One region of the Streptomyces sp. NPDC030021 genome, then DNA from elsewhere that is predicted to be linked to it. Evidence: riboswitches for the same ligand, from Rfam matches in the RefSeq annotation. Region 1 holds a riboswitch; the other holds the start of a gene.
The links. A riboswitch is a leader RNA that binds a small molecule or an ion and turns the genes downstream of it on or off. The one in region 1 is predicted to bind S-adenosylmethionine.
Positions count from the first base shown of each region.

Region 2: it holds a riboswitch for S-adenosylmethionine, as region 1 does, so the genes downstream of both, ACZ4YL_RS28955 (aminotransferase class V-fold PLP-dependent enzyme) here and thrC (threonine synthase) in region 1, are expected to answer to the same signal.

Region 1 is NZ_JBVIAH010000043.1:19,154-26,244, forward strand. It holds gene ACZ4YL_RS40860 (alpha,alpha-trehalose-phosphate synthase (UDP-forming)) at 1-747, opposite strand, end outside; gene ACZ4YL_RS40865 (glucosyl-3-phosphoglycerate synthase) at 794-1,744, opposite strand; SAM riboswitch class I at 1,930-2,087, shown strand; gene thrC (threonine synthase) at 2,105-3,379, shown strand; gene ACZ4YL_RS40875 (MoaD/ThiS family protein) at 3,466-3,744, shown strand; gene ACZ4YL_RS40880 (cold-shock protein) at 4,171-4,377, shown strand; gene groL (chaperonin GroEL) at 4,703-6,325, shown strand; gene ACZ4YL_RS40890 (Uma2 family endonuclease) at 6,423-6,920, opposite strand.
Region 2 is NZ_JBVIAH010000016.1:214,737-221,827, reverse strand. It holds gene ACZ4YL_RS28955 (aminotransferase class V-fold PLP-dependent enzyme) at 189-1,577, opposite strand; SAM riboswitch class IV at 1,801-1,917, opposite strand; gene trpD (anthranilate phosphoribosyltransferase) at 2,009-3,073, opposite strand; gene qcrB (cytochrome bc1 complex cytochrome b subunit) at 3,253-4,878, opposite strand; gene qcrA (cytochrome bc1 complex Rieske iron-sulfur subunit) at 4,875-5,933, opposite strand; gene qcrC (cytochrome bc1 complex diheme cytochrome c subunit) at 5,930-6,739, opposite strand; gene ctaE (aa3-type cytochrome oxidase subunit III) at 6,816-7,091, opposite strand, start outside.

The DNA of each region.
Region 1 (7,091 bases):
GTACGCGCGCACGTGCGTGGTGCGGGTGGACCACACCGTGTACCGGCGGTGCTCCACCACCGAGCCGTCGCGCACCTCGGACCGCCCCCACGCGTCGTCGAGCCGCGCCGAGCCCAGGAACTCGGCCGCCCACGCCTCGGTGTGGAAGCCGAGCACGTCCGCGCCGAGCATGCCCCACAGCAGGGTCTCGCGGACCACGTCCGGCAGGATGGCGAGATAGCCGGGCGCGGCCCACGGGGTGTGCGTGAAGTGCGCGATCCGCAGGTCGGGGCGGAGCACCCGCAGCAGTCCGGGCACCAGGGCCAGGTGGTAGTCCTGGACCAGCACCTGCGCGCCCTCGGCGGCCTCCTCGGCCAGGGCCTCGGCGAAGGCGTGGTTGTAGCGCTCGTACGACTCCCACTGCCGCCGGAACTCGGCGTCGAAGACCGGCTCGCGCGGAATGTCGTACAGGTGGTGGTGCGTGAACCACAGCACAGAATTGGCGATCCCGTTGTACGCGTCGTCATACATCGTGGGATCGATGTCCAGCATCCGGACGCCCGGCTCGGCCACGCCCCGGCGGACCGCCTCCCGGTCCGCGTCCGACAGCGCCGCGCAGATCCACAGCGCCTCCGGCTGCTCGGCGAGGGCCGTGGAGAGTCCGGAGACGAGACCGCCTCCGCCGCGCCGGGCACTGAGCGTCCCGTCCTCTGCGAGGGCGTAGGAGAGGGGGCCGCGGTTCGCTGCGACGAGCACCTGGGAAGCCATGCGGCCAACCTAGCCCGGCCCGGGCCCGCTCAAACCGTACGTTCCCTCACGCCACGCGACGCAGCGCGTACTCCTTGATGCCCGCCATCGGCGGCCGCTCCTCCGTGTCCACGGGATGCGTCCGCGGTACGAAGCCCTCCGGCCCGCGCTCGAACTGCGTGAGCTCCGGCCGTACGAGGTGCCCGCGCGAGAGCCGTACCTGGGCGGTGCGGTAGATCGCAGCGGCCATCCGGCCCAGCGCCTGCCCGTCCTGGTGGCGGTGGACCCGTACGCCCACGTCCACCTGGGCCAGCGCGTCCAGCCCGACCGTGTGCAGCGCGTCGACCAGCAGGCCCAGCTCGACGCCGTACCCGACGGGGAACGGCAGCCGTTCCAGCAGGGAGCGGCGTACGGCGTACTCGCCGCCCAGCGGCTGCACGAAGCCGGCCAGTTGCGGCCAGTGGAGGTTGAGGAGCGGGCGGGCGACCAGCTCGGTGACCCGGCCGCCCTGCCCCGGGGCGTCCCCGAGCGGGCGGTCGTACATCGCCTTGACGAACTGCACGTCGGGATCGGTCAGCAGCGGTCCGACGATGCCGGAGACGAAGGTGGCGGAGAAGTCCCGCAGGTCGGCGTCGACGAAGCAGACGATGTCCCCGCCGGTGGCCAGCAGCGAGCGCCACAGCACCTCGCCCTTGCCGGGCAGCGCCGGGAGGCGGGGCAGGATCTCGTCGCGGTGCACCACCCGGGCCCCGGCCTTCGCCGCGACCTCCGCGGTCCGGTCGGCGGAGCCCGAGTCGATGACGACCAGCTCGTCGACCAGGGGGACCGGCAGTCCCTCGATCAGCTCACGCCGGACGGTCTCGACGATCGCGCCGACCGTCGCCTCCTCGTCCAGCGCGGGCAGCACGACGCTGACCGTGGTCCCGGCCGCCCGTTTCCGGTCGAGCAGCTGGGCGAGCGGTCGGTCGGCGGCGGACCAGGAGCGGTCGGCCAGCCATCGCTCCACCTCTTCCAGCACTCTCAGCACTCCCTGCGTGTCGGCGATATTCGCCCTTATGTGATCCATCTCGCGGTTCGGACGGCTGTCTCAACCGCCCGGGCCTTCGGTTACAGTCTTGAACAACGCGAAGGACCACCGCATGCCGGGGGTCCCCGCCTACAAACGCACCGGCGCGCCATAGAGCGCGTGTGCCGGTGCCATACCGCTCATCCAGAGGGGCAGAGGGACACGGCCCGTTGAAGCCCCGGCAACCCTCCAGTCGGTTCTCGCGATCGCGCGTCAGCGCTCGTCAGCGAGGTCCCCGGCTAGGGAAGGTGCCAATTCCGTCTCATGGCGAAGTGCGCCATGGGGAAGATGAGGAGAAAGGGCCTCGCCATCATGGCTGCACAGACTGTCGCCACCTCTGTTGATCTCGGACCTGCCACCGGCCTTTCCTGTCGCGAGTGCGGTACCCGCTTCGAACTCGGCCCCATCTTCGCGTGCGCCGAGTGCTTCGGACCGCTGGAAGTCGCCTACGACCTCCCGACCGGTGACCCCGAGGCCCTGCGCGCCGCGATCGAGGCCGGCCCGAACAACATCTGGCGCTACGCGCCGCTGCTGCCCGTCCCCGCGGACGTGGCCGCCAAGCCCAGCCTGAACCCCGGCTTCACCAAGCTCGTGGACGCGGCCAACCTGGCCAAGGAGCTGGGCATCACCGGCAAGCTCTACGTCAAGGACGACTCCGGCAACCCGACGCACTCCTTCAAGGACCGCGTCGTGGCCATCGCCGTCGAGGCCGCCCGCGCCTTCGGCTTCACCACCCTGTCCTGCTCCTCGACCGGCAACCTGGCCGGCGCCGTCGGCGCCGCGGCCGCCCGGGCCGGCTTCCGCTCCTGCGTGTTCATCCCGCACGACCTGGAGCAGGGCAAGGTCGTCATGGCCGGTGTGTACGGCGGCGACCTGGTCGGCATCGAGGGCAACTACGACGACGTGAACCGCTTCTGCTCCGAGCTCATCGGCGACCCGCTGGGCGAGGGCTGGGGCTTCGTCAACGTCAACCTGCGCCCGTACTACGGCGAGGGCTCCAAGACGCTCGCGTACGAGATCTGCGAGCAGCTCGGCTGGCAGCTGCCCGACCAGATCGTGATCCCGATCGCGTCCGGCTCGCAGCTGACGAAGATCGACAAGGGTCTGCAGGAGCTCATCAAGCTCGGCCTCGTCGAGGACAAGCCGTACAAGATCTTCGGCGCCCAGGCCGAGGGCTGCTCCCCGGTGTCCACCGCCTTCAAGGCCGGTCACGACGTGGTCCGCCCGCAGAAGCCGAACACCATCGCCAAGTCGCTGGCCATCGGCAACCCGGCGGACGGCCCGTACGTCCTGGACATCGCCCGCCGCACCGGCGGTTTCGTCGAGGACGTCACCGACGAGCAGGTGGTCGAGGCCATCAAGATCCTCGCGCAGACCGAGGGCATCTTCGGCGAGACCGCGGGCGGTGTGACCGTCGGCGTGACGAAGAAGCTCATCGACAACGGGCAGCTCGACCCGACGCTGACCACCGTCGTCCTCAACACCGGTGACGGCCTCAAGACCCTGGAGGCGGTGGCCGCGGACAGCGGGCAGACCGCCACCATCCGCCCGAGCCTGGACGCGTTCCGCGCCGCCGGCCTGGCCTAGGGGGCGTCCGGCGGGTCATGGTCGGGCCTGACCCGCCGGACACCCCCTCCCCTTCTCCTCCGCCCTACCGGAAAGGCAGTAGCGCCATGAGCGTCAACGTCCGCATCCCCACCATCCTGCGCACCTACACCGGCGGCGTCGCCGAGGTCCCGGCCGAGGGTACGACCCTCGCCGAGGTCATCGAGTCCCTGGAGAAGAACCACCCGGGCATCGCCGCGCGCGTCCTGGACGACCAGGGCAAGCTGCGCCGTTTCGTGAACGTCTACGTCAACGACGACGACGTGCGCTTCGAGGGCGGGCTGCAGGCTGCGACGCCCGACGGCGCCGGCGTCTCGATCATCCCGGCCGTCGCCGGCGGTTGCTGATTCTCCGGTTCTCTCCCGGTTCTCCCGGGTCACCGCTCAGGTGACACGCGCAAACCGAAATTGCCCCCTCCGCTAAAAACGGAGGGGGCAATTCTGCTTGATTGGGCACGGTAGGGTTGGGGAAGTCCCCTCCGCTGTTCTTGCCCCCTGCATATGAACGGGCCGCGCAAGGGTCGACATCGGGCCAACATGCGAGTGCGGTATGAGGCTTTGGCGAGATATGTCAGGCCCGAGTTGCCCGGGAGTATGGCAAATTTTCACTCTATTTCAATCTTTCTCGGTGTCCAGAATTCTCATCGGATTGACCTGTTGCAGACAGCATCCGCGCAGATACATTCAGCCTCGGTCGACGCGTTCCGACGCAAGTTCTGACCCGGGATCGTGAAGTGCGTTCCTGCGCAAGGGCCAGTAATAGGGGAGTTAGGCATGGCTCAGGGCACCGTCAAGTGGTTCAACGCGGAGAAGGGCTACGGCTTCATCGCGGTCGACGGTGGTGCGGATGTGTTCGTCCACTACAGCGCCATCCAGATGGACGGGTACCGCACCCTTGAAGAGGGTCAGCGGGTCGAGTTCGAGATCTCGCAGGGCCAGAAGGGTCCGCAGGCGGACATGGTCAAGCTCGCACTCGGCTAGTCCTGGCGCGATCGACCACCGATGCACAGTCTTCAGCGAAGACCTGGAACACCACGAGGGGCCCACATCCTGGACACGGGATGGGGGCCCCTCGTGCGTAGGCCCGGTAGTGGCGGGGTGTTGCCCCAAGCCGCTTGCACTCGGGGGGGTCGAGTGCTAATCATTGGCGTTAGCACTCTCCTGGTGAGAGTGCTACTGAAACGAGGACCGGGTCGGTGAGGCCCGCAGGGTCCGGTGGGAAGGAACCGCCGGGCACGCAGGCCGTCCGTCGCGGGCGCGGGCGCGGTCCGGAGCAATCCACCGCTGTCCGGGAGGACCACTTCAGATGGCCAAGATCATTGCGTTCGACGAGGAGGCCCGCCGCGGCCTCGAGCGTGGGATGAACCAGCTCGCCGACGCCGTCAAGGTCACCCTTGGCCCCAAGGGTCGCAACGTCGTCCTTGAGAAGAAGTGGGGCGCCCCCACGATCACCAACGATGGTGTCTCCATCGCCAAGGAGATCGAGCTCGAGGACCCGTACGAGAAGATCGGCGCCGAGCTGGTCAAGGAAGTCGCCAAGAAGACGGACGACGTCGCCGGCGACGGTACGACCACCGCCACCGTTCTCGCCCAGGCGCTCGTCCGCGAGGGTCTGCGCAACGTGGCCGCGGGTGCGAACCCGATGGCCCTCAAGCGTGGTATCGAGAAGGCCGTCGAGGCCGTCTCCGCCGCCCTGCTCGCCCAGGCCAAGGATGTCGAGACCAAGGAGCAGATCGCTTCCACGGCCTCCATCTCCGCCGCCGACACCCAGATCGGCGAGCTCATCGCCGAGGCCATGGACAAGGTCGGCAAGGAAGGCGTCATCACCGTCGAGGAGTCCCAGACCTTCGGTCTGGAGCTGGAGCTCACCGAGGGTATGCGCTTCGACAAGGGCTACATCTCGGCGTACTTCGCCACCGACATGGAGCGCATGGAGTCGTCCCTCGACGACCCGTACATCCTGATCGTCAACTCCAAGATCGGCTCGGTCAAGGACCTGCTGCCGCTCCTGGAGAAGGTCATGCAGTCCGGCAAGCCGCTGCTGATCATCGCCGAGGACGTCGAGGGCGAGGCCCTGTCGACCCTGGTCGTCAACAAGATCCGTGGCACCTTCAAGTCCGTCGCCGTCAAGGCCCCGGGCTTCGGTGACCGCCGCAAGGCCATGCTCGGTGACATCGCCATCCTCACGGGCGGCACGGTCATCTCCGAGGAGGTCGGCCTCAAGCTGGAGAACGCCGGTCTCGACCTGCTCGGCCGCGCCCGCAAGGTCGTCATCACCAAGGACGAGACCACCATCGTCGACGGTGCCGGTGACAGCGACCAGGTCGCCGGTCGCGTGAACCAGATCCGCGCCGAGATCGAGAACTCCGACTCGGACTACGACCGCGAGAAGCTCCAGGAGCGCCTCGCGAAGCTGGCCGGCGGCGTGGCCGTCATCAAGGCCGGTGCCGCGACCGAGGTCGAGCTCAAGGAGCGCAAGCACCGCATCGAGGACGCCGTTCGCAACGCGAAGGCGGCCGTCGAGGAGGGCATCGTCGCCGGTGGTGGCGTGGCCCTGCTGCAGGCCTCCGCGGTCTTCGACAAGCTGGAGCTTGAGGGTGACGAGGCGACCGGCGCCAACGCCGTGAAGCTCGCGCTGGAGGCCCCGCTCAAGCAGATCGCCGTCAACGGTGGTCTTGAGGGTGGCGTCGTCGTCGAGAAGGTGCGCAACCTGCCGATCGGTCACGGCCTGAACGCCGCGACCGGCGAGTACGTCGACATGATCGCCGAGGGCATCATCGACCCGGCGAAGGTCACGCGCTCCGCGCTGCAGAACGCCGCGTCGATCGCCGCGCTGTTCCTGACGACCGAGGCCGTCATCGCCGACAAGCCCGAGAAGGCCGGTGCCCCCGCGGGCGGCGGCATGCCGGGTGGTGACATGGACTTCTGATCGACCCCGGCTCCGGCCACTGGTTGATCGGCTGTTCTCGAACGAGGGCGGCACCCCCACGGGGGTGCCGCCCTCGGGCGTTTCCAGGTTCCCGGAATCAGAAGCCGGTGGTGTCGATCGCGAAGTCGAACGGCTCCGGGACGTGCAGGGGCTTGCCGAAGGACACCGTCGTGCGGGAGCGGTACCCGTGCGGGGAGGGGTCCCAGAAGCAGGTGATCTCCGAGTCCTGCATGTCGACGACCAGGTAGACGGGTACGAGACGTCCGTAGACGTCGAGCTTCTCGTTCCAGTCGGCGTCTTTGGTGGAGACGGACGTGAACTCTCCGACCAGGGACAGTGCCGCTCCGTCCGCATGAAGCCCGTCCTCTTCGAAGGCTGCCTCGTCCGCGACATACAGGTCCGGTCCGTAGCCGCGCTCTGCCGAGGGGAACCGGAAGAGGAAGGGGGAGGTGTCAGCGAAGTGACCTTCGGGCACGTGGGACTGGAGCTGCTCGCGCAACAGGCGCATGCGACGGGAGTAGCGCAGCCTGGAAAACGGTGACACGACGATCTTCCCCCGGATGAGCTCGGCCTTGAATCCGTCTGGCGTGTCCATCTCCGCGACCGTTCGCAGAAGGTCCTCGAAGGCTGGTGGCGCCGACGACGTCTCTATGGGTGTGGCCCGTTCGATCATGATCGTCACCGTTGTCCTCCGCGTGGCGTGCCGTGCACTGGGCGTGAACCCCGTTCCAGGCTAGCGGCGTGGGGACAGGCGTGCCCGGCCCGC
Region 2 (7,091 bases), on a different contig from region 1:
CGGACGCGCCGAGCCGAGGAGACCCTCGTGCGGGGCACCGCCCCACACCACCCAGCCCCGCCGGCGATTGAGGCGCGGGTCCGGGCGGAGCCCGGCATGGATCCGGACCCGCCGCACACCGCCAAGCCCCCCGCAAGGGACCGAGGCAAGGGCAGAGCCGTACCGCACACCGCCGAGCGGACCGCAGGTCACACGGCGGGTACGCAGCGGCCTTCCTCCGTGCGGTACTGCCACTTGGCTCCGGTGGTGACCAGTTCCCTCACGGCGCCGACGAAGCGGTCGACGTGCTCGTCGGGGGTCCCGGCGCCGAAGCTGACGCGGATCGCGTTCAGCGAGCGCTCCCCCGGCGCCGCCTCGGGGGCTCCGCATTCGCCCTGGGCCTGCGGCTCGCTGCCCAGCAGGGTGCGGACCAGCGGGTGGGCGCAGAACAGGCCGTCGCGGACGCCGATCCCGTACTCGGCGGACAGCGCGGCGGCGAAGTGGGAGCTGTTCCAGCCGTCCACCACGAAGGAGATGACGCCGACCCGCGGGGCGTCGTCCCCGAAGAGGGAGAGGATCCGGACCGCCGGGACCTCCGCCAGGCCGCTGCGGACCTTCGCGATGAGGTGCTGCTCGCGGGCGACGAGGTTCTCGAAGCCGGCCTCGGTCAGGGCCTTGCAGGCCGAGGCGATGGAGTAGACGCCGATGACGTTCGGGGAGCCGGCCTCGTGGCGGGCCGCGGTGGTGTGCCACTCGACGTCCACGCCGCCGTCCTCGCGCCGGGCCACCTTGCGGGAGGCCCCGCCTCCGGCCAGGTACGGCTGCGCTTCCTGCAGCCAGTCCGCGCGTCCGGCGAGCACGCCCGAGCCGAAGGGCGCGTAGAGCTTGTGCCCGGAGAAGGCGACCCAGTCGACGTCCAGCTCCTGCACGGAGACGGGGTGGTGCGGGGCCAGTTGGGCGGCGTCCAGCACGATGCGCGCGCCGTGGGCGTGCGCGGCGGCGGCGAGTTCCTTGACCGGCCACAGCTCGCCGGTGACGTTGGAGGCGCCGGTGACGCAGACCAGCGCGGGACCGTGAGGGTCGCGGTCGGCGAGCGCCCGCTCCAGGGTGGCGACGGCCTCGGCGGGGGTGCGCGGCGCGTTGAGGTAGGTGACCTGTGCGTCGACCCACGGCAGCAGGGAGGCGTGGTGCTCGGTCTCGAAGACGAACACCTGGCAGTCGGCGGGGAGTACGGCGGCGAGCAGGTTCAGCGAGTCGGTGGTGGACCGGGTGAAGACGACCTGGTCGGTGGGCCGGCAGTCGAGGAACTCGGCGACGGTGACCCGGCTCTGCTCGAAGAGGTCGGTGGAGAGCTGCGAGAGGTATCCGGCGCCGCGGTGCACGCTGCCGTAGTACGGGGCGTACGCGGCCACGTCGTCCCAGACCCGCTGCAGGGCGGGGGCGCTGGCCGCGTAGTCGAGGGCCGCGTAGGTGACCTCGCCGCCGGTGACGAGCGGGACGGTGACGTCCCGGCCGAGGACCGCGAGCGGCTCGGCACAGGCGGGGTCGACGGTGGCTGCGGCGGTGGTGGCGACGGCGGCGTTCAGGGTTGCGGACATGGCGGTGTCTCCCGGCAGGCAGGGCTGAATGGCTTCGGTGTGCCCGTACGCGGGTACGGCGCTGCGGCCGTCCGGGGTACGGGAGGGTCCTCGGTCCGCGCTGGGCGGGGGTACACGGAAGTGACCCTGATCCGAGGGGTGAAGTAGGGGCGGAGCCGCCCTATCGCATTCGCTTGCTCACGGAAAAAGCTCCTCGAGAAGACCAGGACCCCTGGCGTCGAGGGATCCGCGCTTGCCGTAGGCCTTGCTGCCTACGACCTGGTCATCACCCGGGGCACCCCGCCACGGAAGGAGGGTTGCCGGACAGCAAGCCGGGGCCTAAACGCTGTCACTCGTGACCTGGTCAGCATCCTGCCACAAGATCGCCCGAACGCAAGACCCCGGTCCGAATGGCGGACCGGGGTCGTTGCTTTCACGCCGTTCTCACACCGCTACGCGTTGCTGGCCGTCACCCAGCGTTCCAGGGCCGCCCGCGCCGCACCCGAGTCGATGGACTCCGCCGCACGGGCGATACCGGCCGTGATCTGCTCCTCCAGGCTGCCGGGGCCCGGGTCGAGGGCCACCAGGGCCGCCGCCGAGTTCAGCAGCACGGCGTCGCGGACCGGTCCGGTCTCGCCGGCCAGCAGGCGGCGGGCCACGTCCGCGTTGTACGAGGGGTCCCCGCCGGCCAGGGCGGAGACGTCGACCAGGGAGATGCCCACGTCACGGGGGTCGAAGGCCCGCTCGGAGACCTTGCCGTCGCCGACCCACCAGATGCGCGAGGTCGACGTCGTGGTCAGTTCGTCCAGGCCGTCGTCACCGCGGAAGACCAGCGCGGACGAGCCCCGCTCGGCGAGCACGCCCGCGATGATCGGGGCCATCCGGGGATCGGCCACGCCGGTCGCCTGGGCGCGCACCCGGGCCGGGTTGGTCAGCGGGCCCAGCGCGTTGAAGAAGGTCCGGATGCCCAGTTCCTTGCGGGCCGCGGCCACATGGCGCAGTGCCGGGTGGAACTTGACCGCGAAGCAGAAGGTGATGCCGGCCTCCTCGGCGACCTCCACGACCCGCTCGCGGCTCAGCTGGAGGTTGACCCCGAGCTTTTCCAGGACGTCCGAGGAGCCGCTCGCGGAGGACGCGGCCCGGTTGCCGTGCTTGACGACCTTGGCGCCGGTACCGGCCACCACGATCGCCGACATCGTGGAGATGTTCACCGTTTTGGCCCCGTCGCCGCCGGTGCCGACGATGTCCACCGTGCGGCCCGGCACCTCGATCAGGTTGGCGTGCGCGTACATCGCCCGTACGAGGCCGTTGATCTCCTCGACCGTCTCCCCCTTGGCCCGCAGCGCGACCGTGAAGCCGGCGATCTGGGCGTCGGTGGCCTCCCCCCGCATGATCCGGTCCATGGCCCAGGCGGTGTCCTCCGCACGCAGGTCCCGGCCGGTCAGCAGAGCGTCGAGAACGCCCGGCCAGCCACGGGCCGCCACGCTGTCGCCGCCTGCCGGGGTCGCAACGTTCATGGTCCGCTCCTGCTGTCGGTGGGCCGTCCCCATATTCTGGCGCCCACGTCTGATCGGTCAGGGTTCAGCCTATCCAGCCCCGGTTACGGCAAAGAGCCCCGTCCAGACACTGGACGGGGCTCTCGCCGTGGCGACACCAGGACTGACCGGAATCAGTCCCTCATGCGTTCATACGGGGATCAGTGGTGGCCGTGGCCGGCCTGGATCTCCTTGTATTCCTCCACCGTGGGCTTCGGAATCTGGTTGTTCTCGCCGTAGAAGCCCTTGCTGAGCTTCGCGCGCAGCTTCTCGGCGGCCTTCACCTTGCGCTCGACACCGTTCTCGTCGACCGTCGGGCCGATCTCGATCGGCTTGTACTGCTCGTGCGCGGTGAGCTTGTGCAGCTGGCCCGCCGGGAGCGGCTCGTGGACCTCGACGAACTCACCGTGCGGCAGACGCTTGATGATGCCGGTCTCGCGACCGTGCAGCACCTTGTCGTGGTCCCGGCGCTGGAGGCCGAGGCAGATCCGCTTGGTGACGATGAAGGCGAGGACCGGGACGACGAAGAAGCCGATCCGGACGAACCAGGTGATCGAGTTGATCGACAGGTGGAAGTACTGGGCGAACATGTCGTTGCCACCGCCGATGAGGAGCACGATGTACTCCGCGATCCAGGCGACACCGAAGCCCGTACGGGTCGGGACGTTGCGCGGGCGGTCCAGGATGTGGTGCTCGCGCTTGTCCCCGGTGACCCAGGACTCGATGAACGGCCAGGCGGCGATCGAGCCCAGCACAAGCGGGAAGAGCAGCAGCGGGATGAAAACGCCCAGGACGAGCGTGTGGCCCCACAGGTTGATCTCCCAGCCGGGCATGGCTCGGATCAGGCCTTCCGGCATACCCATGTACCAGTCGGGCTGCGCACCGGTGGACACGTGGTCCGGGCGGTACGGGCCGAGCGCCCAGATCGGGTTGATCGTGGCGATGGCCGCGACGGCCGCGATGACACCGAAGACCAGGAAGAAGAAGCCTCCGGCCTTGGCCATGTAGACCGGCAGCAGCGGCATGCCGACGACGTTGTTGTTCGTCTTGCCGGGACCCGCGAACTGGGTGTGCTTGTGGTAGAAGACCAGGATCAGGTGGGCCACGAGCAGGCCCATCATGATGCCGGGCAGCAGCAGGATGTGCACCGAGTAGAACCGCGCGACGAAGTCGCCGCCCGGGAACTCCCCGCCGAACAGGAACATCGACAGGTACGTGCCGACGACCGGGACGGACAGGATGGCGCCCTGCATGAAGCGGACACCGGTACCCGAGAGCAGGTCGTCCGGCAGCGAGTAACCGGTGAAGCCGGTGAACATGCCGAGGACCAGCAGCAGGAAGCCGAAGATCCAGTTGACCTCACGCGGCTTGCGGAACGCGCCGGTGAAGAAGACGCGCATCATGTGCACGATCATCGCCGCGACGAAGATCAGCGCCGCCCAGTGGTGGATCTGACGGATCAGCAGGCCACCGCGGACGTCGAAGCTGATGTCCAGCGTCGAGGCGAAGGCCTCGGACATCATGACGCCCTGCATCGGCACGTACGAGCCGTGGTACACGACCTCGTTCATGCTCGGGTGGAAGAACAGCGTCAGGTACACACCCGTGAGGATGATGATGATGAAGCTGTAGAGGCAGATCTCACCCAGCATGAAGGACCAGTGGTCCGGGAAGATCTTGCGCATGTTGGCCTTGGCCAGGCCGTAGATGCCCAGGCGGCCGTCCGCCCAGTCCGCTACGCGCTCGCCGGCCGGCGCTTTGCGCTCGTTGTTGTCGCTGGTGCTCATCCGCGCTCCCAGAATGCAGGACCGACGGGCACTTCGAAGTCGCCAAGCGCTTCGAGGAAGCCTTCGTCATTCACGCCGATCCGCAGCTGCGGAAGCGCGTGACCGGCCGGGCCGAAGATGACACGGGCGCCGTCGGAGAGGTCGAAGGTGGACTGGTGGCACGGGCAGAGCACGTGGTGCGTCTGCTGCTCGTACAGGCTGATCGGGCAGCCGACGTGGGTGCAGATCTTGGAGTAGGCCACGATCCCGTCGTGGGACCACTCCAGTTCCTTCTTGTCCTTGATGTCGTCCGGCTGAATGCGGACGATCATCAGGGCAGCCTTGGCGATCTGGACCTGGAAGTCGTGCTGCTCCTCCTCCAGGCCTTCCGGCCTGGCGAAGGTCAGCGACCCGACGAGCACGTCCTCGGGACGCAGCGGCTCGTTGGTGTTGTCGTTGATGAGCAGCTTGCCCTTGGCCCACAGGGTCTTGCGGAGCTTCTCCTCGGGCAGCGGGCCCAGGTCGCGCAGCAGCATCACGCCGGCGAGCGGCACCATGGCCATCGCACCGAGCAGCGTGTTGCGGATCAGGGGCCGGCGGCCGATGCCGGACTCGCTCGCGCCGTCGGCGAAGTCCTGCAGGACCTGCGCCTTGACCTCCGGCGGGGCGGCGATCTCGTGGCGCTCGGCGGCTACCTCGACGTCGGACATCAGGGTGCGGGCCCAGTGGACCGCGCCCGCGCCGATGCAGAAGAGGGCCACGCCCAGGGTCATGCCCAGGGAGAAGTTGAGCGCGCTGACCTTCCCGATGGGGAAGATGTACACGATCTTGTCGACCGGGAAGATCACGTAGGACGCGATGAAGCCGATCGTCGCCAGCATCGACAGGATGAAGAGCATCGCGACGGTGCGCTCGGAGCGCTTCGCCGCCCGCTCGTCGATGTCCTGGATGCGGGGCTTGTGGACCGGCAGGCCCGGGTCGGCGAACGGGTCGTCCGCGACCGCTACGCCACCGTGGTGGGCGTCGCCCTGCTCGCTCGGCAGGTGCTTCTCTTCGGGAATCTCTTGGCTACTCATGACTTCTTGGCCTTAGCGGTGTGGGCCGCGACCCAGACGGCGACAGCGATCAGCGCACCCAGGGCGAAGATCCAGCCGAACAGACCCTCGGAGACGGGGCCGAGGCCACCGAGCTTCAGGCCGCCGGGGCTGGTCGACTTCTCGCCGTTGACGTTCTGGAGGTACGCGATGATGTCCTTCTTCTGCTTCTCCGGCATGGTGCTGTCGGGGAAGGAGGGCATGTTCTGCGGGCCGGTCTGCATGGCCTCGTAGATGTGCTTCGGCGAGACACCCTCAAGGTTGGGGGCGTACTTGCCGTTCGTCAGCGCGCCGCCTTCGCCGGTGAAGTTGTGGCACTGCGCGCAGTTGTTGCGGAAGAGCTCACCACCGTTGGCGATGTCGGCGCCCGCCGGGTCGTACTGCTTCGCGGTCGGCGTGATCGGACCGGCGCCGAGGGACGCGATGTACGCGGCCAGCTGGTCGATCTGCGCCTGCTCGTAGATGACGGGCTTCTTCGGCACCTGGGCGCCGGGCTGCTGGGCGGGCATGCGGCCCGTGCTCACCTGGAAGTCGACGGCCGCGGAGCCGACGCCGACCAGGCTCGGGCCGTCAGAGGAACCCTGACCGCCGGTTCCGTGGCAGCTTGCGCAACCCACGGCGTAGAGCTTCTTGCCCTCCTCGATGGCGAGGGACTGGGCGGTTTCATCGGCCTGCGCCTTGCCCGCGGGGGCGAAGGCGGCGTACAGCCCCCCAGTGGCCGCCAGCGCGAGGAGTAGAACGACGACCGCCGCCAGCGGATGGCGTCGTCGTGCGGAGAGCTTTTTCACGGATTACCCCGGTGTCAGGATCTTCTGCGTCGGTGTGTCTGGATGGAGTGCCGGGTCTTGCCCGGTGACGTGTTCGCTACTTGATCAGGTAGATCGTCGCGAAGAGGCCGATCCAGACGACGTCGACGAAGTGCCAGTAGTAGGACACGACGATGGCCGACGTGGCCTGTTCGTGGGTGAACCTCTTGGCCGCGTACGTCCGGCCGAGGACCAGCAGGAAGGCGATGAGACCGCCCGTCACGTGCAGACCGTGGAAGCCGGTGGTCAGGTAGAACACCGAGCCGTAGGGGTCCGACGAGAGGGACAGGCCCTCATGCTTGACCAGCTCGGTGTACTCGAACACCTGGCCGCC